3 regions of the Alkalihalobacillus pseudalcaliphilus genome follow, and region 1 is predicted to be linked to each of the others. Evidence: riboswitches for the same ligand, from Rfam matches in the RefSeq annotation. Region 1 holds a riboswitch; each other region holds the start of a gene.
What was found. A riboswitch is a leader RNA that binds a small molecule or an ion and turns the genes downstream of it on or off. The one in region 1 is predicted to bind cobalamin.
Positions count from the first base shown of each region.

Region 2: another riboswitch for cobalamin. It lies ahead of metE (5-methyltetrahydropteroyltriglutamate--homocysteine S-methyltransferase); the one in region 1 lies ahead of PQ479_RS16860 (hypothetical protein).
Region 3: another riboswitch for cobalamin. It lies ahead of PQ479_RS01345 (FecCD family ABC transporter permease); the one in region 1 lies ahead of PQ479_RS16860 (hypothetical protein).

Region 1 is NZ_JAQQWS010000009.1:125,204-127,474, reverse strand. It holds gene PQ479_RS16865 (nuclease-related domain-containing protein) at 122-1,054, opposite strand; cobalamin riboswitch at 1,172-1,352, shown strand; gene PQ479_RS16860 (hypothetical protein) at 1,534-2,082, shown strand; gene PQ479_RS16855 (ABC transporter substrate-binding protein) at 2,079-2,271, shown strand, end outside.
Region 2 is NZ_JAQQWS010000004.1:236,750-239,020, reverse strand. It holds gene PQ479_RS11170 (hypothetical protein) at 1-140, opposite strand, end outside; gene PQ479_RS11165 (GNAT family N-acetyltransferase) at 253-741, shown strand; cobalamin riboswitch at 881-1,067, shown strand; gene metE (5-methyltetrahydropteroyltriglutamate--homocysteine S-methyltransferase) at 1,189-2,271, shown strand, end outside.
Region 3 is NZ_JAQQWS010000001.1:272,236-274,506, forward strand. It holds gene PQ479_RS01340 (ATP-binding protein) at 1-921, shown strand, start outside; cobalamin riboswitch at 986-1,109, shown strand; gene PQ479_RS01345 (FecCD family ABC transporter permease) at 1,302-2,271, shown strand, end outside.

The DNA.
Region 1 (2,271 bases):
CCAGTCGATGAGTGCGGTTGGTCGACATGATCATGGGCAAAAAAGGGAAAGAACCTGTCGGTGAACAATCATTGCTTGGATTATCGTTAGGATTGTAAACAACTGGCACTTTATTATTTATTCACTCGGTTATTTTTGTGTAATAAGTGTTGCCAAAATTTTCATTTTTTCTATAAAACTTTTTTAATACAAATCTAATTGAACGTGAGCTCGGTACTGCACACCAAGTTGCTATCTCTCGAGATGTGATCTTTTTTTCGGGAAAGAGTATCATATACTCCTCAACGGCCCTAACAATAGCAGAACTCCAATTCTCTTGAAAATTACATTCTGGGCAAAATAGATATCTTGCTTTTCTTACATGTGGAGTAAAAACCTCGTTACAGTTATAACAAACAATACCTTTAGTGAGATGATTAATATTGTATTCGAATGTAGGTTTAAAAGGACTTTTAATAAGCTGACTGTTCAATAGAAAATCACATATATTTCTATTTTTATTAAAGGATTGACTGTGTTCTTTTACCATGTTCTTTTTGAATTTCTTAAGTAAGCTACAAAAAAGAAAATGTGGGGCGTTCAAGGGTGCATTATAAAGATAAAAATCGGGGTTAATAAAACAAACATAGGACTTAATTGTAGGAGTTGCTTTGCCAAATTGGTTCAATAAAAGCTGTCGTAATAAGGTTTCGGTTCTTTTTAATTGGATGTGAGGGTTCTTGATTTCATACTGCGATTCGGTTAAGAGGCGATCGCCCTCGAGGAAATAGGAGCCGGAATAGTTTTTAACCTCAAATAGAAAAATGTCCTTGGGGGTAATGACGAGGGAATCAATTTGTAGGGTGGAGTCTTTTGCTGTAAGCCATAAATCGTGTAACACATACCAATTGTCAGGTAAATCTTCTAAAAGCCAGTTGTCAAAATTCACTTCTCCTAGATAACCTTTTTCGGCGTGGGACAGCTTTTCTGTTTCTTTTGGTGAAAGTGGAAAATTTCTTTGTGCTAATATGCTCCCAACTTGCAGGTCAGTAGGCAGGGGACGTCTTCTTTTCATTCGCATCACTCCTTTTTTCCTTACATTGATTTTATCGTTAGCTTGCCATTGCACACAAGCAAAAAGTGGAAATATTCATGTATCTATAGCAAAACTATGTTACACTACATTCAAATGAATATATTCGTAGAGTTAGGTGCTCGTTCGTTGAGTGAAAAGGGAATTCGGTGTGAACCCGAAGCTGTTTCCGCAACTGTAAATGCTGATGAAATAAGGATACCACTGTCCATTTGGATGGGAAGGTCTTAGAGTAAATGGAAGCATAAGCCAGGATACCTGCCTAACTTGAACGTATAGGCTCTTCGGAATAAAGAGGATTGTACGGTGATATTGGGTAAATCTATGTTGATAGAGATATTTAAGCAACCGTCCGACAAGTCTCTCGGGCGTTTTTTTTGTGTTGATTTATCACCTTCTTACGCAATTATTTCCGAACGACCATCTCTATTCACAAGTGTGACAATATTGGAGGTGAAAAAATGAAAAAAGATATGCGTTATCTATGTTATCCGTATATGCGGGAGTCAGCCTCAACCGTTGATTTTGAAATTCGTACCGATTCGTTGACGACTCGAATTGGACAGGCAGCAAGTGTCGTTCAAAAACATCAGCAGCTCCACATTTTATATGAAGATTTAATGGAGCTTATCCCCATGACGTACCATTTGAATGGATCTGTTAGAGGTGAGCGGGCGATTGAGCAAAGTGACTTAGAACATTTAAGTGGAAAATATGATTTTTATGTATCCTTTGTTGAGGAAAAAATTCAACAGTTTTTATTACCGCAAGGATCAGATGCAGCCTGTGCCTTACATGTTTGCAGGAGTGAAGCAAAAAAATCTGTCCGAGCCTTACATAAAGTAAGTTTAGAACGCGAAGTAGACAAAATTTTATTTGATTATACGCATCTGTTAGCCAATGTGTTTTTTGTGATGGCGGTGTATGCTAATCAACAGTTGGAAGTCGAAGAGATTACGTTTGAGAGTAAATCATATAAACCGAGAGTGAAAAAGGAGAGAACAAGATGAATATATGGTTAAAAGGAATAAGTGGCTTATTAATATTTTTAATGTTGGCAGGTTGCGGAGATCAGGCAAGTGAGGAAAGTCCGGGACAAGCGAATGATGATAACCAAACAGAGGATTTGACGGAGGAAGAGGGTCCTTATACGGTAACTGATGATGCCGGTACAGAGTTTACGTTTGAAGAAGTGCCAG
Region 2 (2,271 bases), on a different contig from region 1:
TTATATAGTTGCTCTTTCTTTGTCTTTGTTTTACGTGTTCTTAAATCAAGTTGAACAAAAGGGCTCCGCCCATTCAAAGGGTTTCTCTTACCTTCACGTATTTGTTTTTCTCGTTTTTTTTTGGCTGATGATTTTGCCATCTGCTCCACCTACTTTCTTCCATTATTATCTCGAACATTCTAAAAAAATTCAAGTCTATCCATTTTCTTCTCCGACCTCTATACTAGTAATGATCATAAAGGAGGTCATAACATGTTCCGTCAAGCTATTAAAAGTGATTTACCGATTATAAAAGAATGGATTTACGAACGAGCTGTTGATTTAAAAAAGAAGGAGCTATCCCAATGGGCCTTTTATTTAAATAAAGAAAACACAGCGATTCTTAATCATGATTTTGAACAAGGACATTTATATGTTTTTTTAGATCAACAGCAGGAATTACAAGGAGCTCTCGTACTAATGGAGGGGGATCAGTGGGACTTTGATTTATGGCCCGACCATACTGATGTAGACGCTTATTATCTTCATCGTGTCATCGTACCTATTACTAAAAAAGGGCAACATATCGGTTCCCAACTAGTTACTTATGCCAAAGAACAAGCCCAAGCAACCAATAAAATTTTACGTTTGGATTGTGCACGATTCAGTCCATTTTTACGCCCTTTTTACGAAAAGCATGGATTTCATTTAGCAAAAATATTAGAAGAATTTTACTTATTTGAGTGGAAACCTGTGAAGTGAGTTAGTCCCGCTTTGACTTTAACGTTGTTTTAAATCTTTATTTTTCACACAAAAAGCCTTATATTAGCTGACTATTCTATTAATTAAGTCAAAACTGGATATTGACAATCTTTCCTTACTTCGTTAAAGTAAATACAAATTTGAAAAGTGGGGATTAGGTACGTAAGCATTTTTAGTTTACGTTTAAAAGGGAATTCGGTGAAAAACCGAAGCGGTCCCGCCACTGTAATGGAAGAGCTTTTCTTGTAATCACTGGTTATGAACTGGGAAGAGAGAAAAAGCAAAGACGCCATAGCCAGGAGACCTGCCTAGTCTAACAACACTGCTCAACCTACGGGAGATAGGGAGGTGTTAAAAATATCAACAGTATGACAGGATATTTTTACCCACTATTATTGGTAAAAATATCCTTTTTTATTATTTTAAAATGAATCTGGAGGTATTTGAATGGGAGATATACGCACAAGTAATCTTGGTTATCCAAGAATCGGAGAGAAACGTGAATGGAAGAAAGCGTTGGAAGCATTTTGGTCAAAAAAAATAGACGAACCACAACTGCTTGCCAACTTAAAGGAACAACGACTAATTGGCCTCAAAAAACAAAAAGAAGCAGGCATTGACTATATACCGGTTGGTGATTTCACTTTTTACGACCATGTTCTCGATCATGCTGTCATGTTTGGTCTAATCCCAAAACGTTTCCAGGAAAGCTATCAAAACCATACATTAACTGGCTATTTTGATATCGCTCGTGGGAATGATGCTGCTCCAGCTAGTGAAATGACAAAATGGTTTAATACGAATTATCACTATATCGTTCCTGAATGGGAAGGACAAACGCCGAAATTACAATACAACAAACCACTCGAAGCCTATCAAGAAGCTCAGAATGAATTAGGGATCACAGGTAAGCCTGTATTAATTGGTCCTTTTACATTCCTTAAACTTTCAAAAGGTTATGAGCAAACTGATTTTTCTAAACACCTTGAATCCTTATTACCGCTCTATGTAGAGGTTTTACAACAACTTGAACAGGCTGGTTGTGAGTGGGTTCAAATCGATGAACCTTCCCTCGTTACAAGTATTAGTGAACAAGAAATAGATTTAGTTTCATCTACGTATCATTACTTAAATGAACGAACATCCATCAATGTCATGGTACAAACATACTTTGATGCTGTCAGTCATTATGAAAAGGTCATTCAACTTCCTGTAGCAGGAATTGGGCTTGATTTTGTTCACGGTAAGGACGAAAACCTATCCTCCCTCCAAAAGCACGGCTTCCCATCCAATAAAGTGTTGGGTGCTGGAATTATTGATGGTAGAAATATTTGGAGAGCGAACTTATCCGTGGTAGAAAGCAGCTTTTCAGAAATCCTTTCTGTTTCTCCTACCGCGAATATTTGGCTCCAGCCTTCTTCAAGCCTCTTACATGTTCCGGTAACAAAAAAAGCTGAACATAATCTTGATGAGCTTGTACAAATTGCATTAGCTTTTGCTGATGAGAAGCTTCAAGAGTTAGTGAACCTT
Region 3 (2,271 bases), on a different contig from region 1:
CCACCTGCTGAACAATTTCTTGAATCGTGGTTATTTGAAGACGGAGTTAATAATCAGAATAGACTACCAGAAGAGTTAAATAATCTATTTAATAAAGTCGTTCGTGGTGAGCGAGAACAGCAGCTAGAATTAGCCATTCAGGGGCGATATTTTGCCCTTGTTATGACGCCTTTATATGACCACGAACAAATCAGAGGAGCCGTTGCAGTAATTCGGGATATGACGGAAGAACGTCAACATGATAAGCTTCGTAAAGATTTCATTGCGAATGTATCACACGAATTAAGAACGCCGATTTCAATGCTGCAAGGGTATAGTGAAGCGATTATTGATGATATAGCGGAAAGCCATGAAGAGAAAAAAGAGCTTGCTCGGATCATTTATGATGAATCATTAAGAATGGGCCGATTGGTTAATGAGTTATTGGATATTGCGCGTATGGAAGCGGGTTATACTGAATTAGTAAAAGAAAAGATTCCTTTAATACCTTATATGGAGAAAATTGTTCGTAAGTTTAAAGGTTTAGCTAAAGACCATCACATTGCTCTGAAGCTAGATGTTAAGGAAAAGTTACCAGATGCTTATTTTGATCAAGATCGAATTGAACAAGTATTAACCAATTTAATTCATAATGCGATTCGACATACACAGGAATTCGGACAAGTCATTGTCAAAGTAAGTGTTGAACAAGAAGAATTCATATTTGATGTAATTGATAACGGCTCTGGTATTAGTGAACAAGATTTACCTTATGTGTTTGAACGTTTTTACAAAGCAGATAAAGCGAGAACACGAGCCAAAGGTGGAACAGGTCTTGGATTGGCCATTGCCAAAAATATCATTGATTCGCATAAAGGGAAGATTACGGTGCATAGCAAAGTAAATGAAGGTACTACTTTCTCTTTTAAACTTCCGTTGTAGGAAAAAGGCTCATGAAAATTGAGATACTATCGTCTTTATGTTTCATGTATAATCAAAAGAAAGATCATATAGAAAATCATTAGGTCTATTTAAAAAGGAAGCTGGTTAGATTCCAGCACGGTCCCGCCACTGTGTTTGCTTTATATCAAAGCATAAGTCAGATTACTTGCCTACTGATATTGTTTGAACCTTCGAGGTTAAAGGGGATCATTAGAATGAAGCTCTGTCATTTGAAGCAGGGCTTCACTATGGGTGGAAAGCATTCCTTTTTCGGAATGCTTTTTTGTTAAGCCAGGAACATAGTGTCTTAATTGACTCATTTTAATACCAATCATTTATTGGAGGAGCGGGTTTATTTGCTTCGTTTCGTTCGTCAACATATTTTTCAATACCAAAGCCTTACATATTTTCTTTTAATACTTTTATGTTTTTTTATTTTTATTTGGTCTATTAGTAGGGGAAGTGTGGATATACCTTTTTGGACCGTGATTCAAATTTTAATTGCTGAGATTCCTTATAGTCCTTTTGAACACCAAGCTGAAACGAGTATTGTGAATATCGTTGTGCAAATTCGGTTGCCACGTGTACTACTTTCAATGATTGTTGGTGCTAGTCTAGCCTTAGCTGGTGCCGCTTTTCAAGGATTATTAAAAAACCCACTCGCTGATCCCTATACGCTTGGGGTGTCTTCAGGTGGAGCTTTAGGTGCAGTATTTGTGCTTTTTTTTGGAGTGACGATACCTGGATTAGGTTTTTTTACACTACCGTTTATTAGTATTATTAGTTCGTTTTTTACATTATTGTTTGTGATTAGCTTTTCAAAAATGGTCCAGCGCTCTATGTCGAGTGAAACAATTATTTTAACAGGCATTATATTTAGTTCGTTTTTAGGTGCTTTTATCTCTTTAATGATTGCTTTGACTGGGGATGAACTAAGGCAAATTATAGGGTGGCTACTAGGAAGCCTTGCGATGCGAGGTTGGGCATATGTTTGGTTAGCACTACCGTTATTTATAATTGCTTTTATCATGTTGTTGTTTAATCGTCAAGAACTAAACGCCTTAGCTTTTGGTGAAGAAACGGCCCGTCAATTAGGGGTCAATGTACGTGTACGGAAATATGTGATACTTGGTGCTGCTACTATTTTAACGGGCAGTGCAGTTGCTGTAAGTGGAACCATTGGATTTGTAGGATTAGTTATACCTCATATGACGAGATTAATTTGGGGAAGTAACCATCGAATTTTATTGCCACTCTCTATGTTTGTCGGTGCAGGCTTTTTAGCCCTTGCGGATATAGTAGCTAGAACCATCATCTCTCCTTCCGAATTACCAATTGGTGTCATTACGG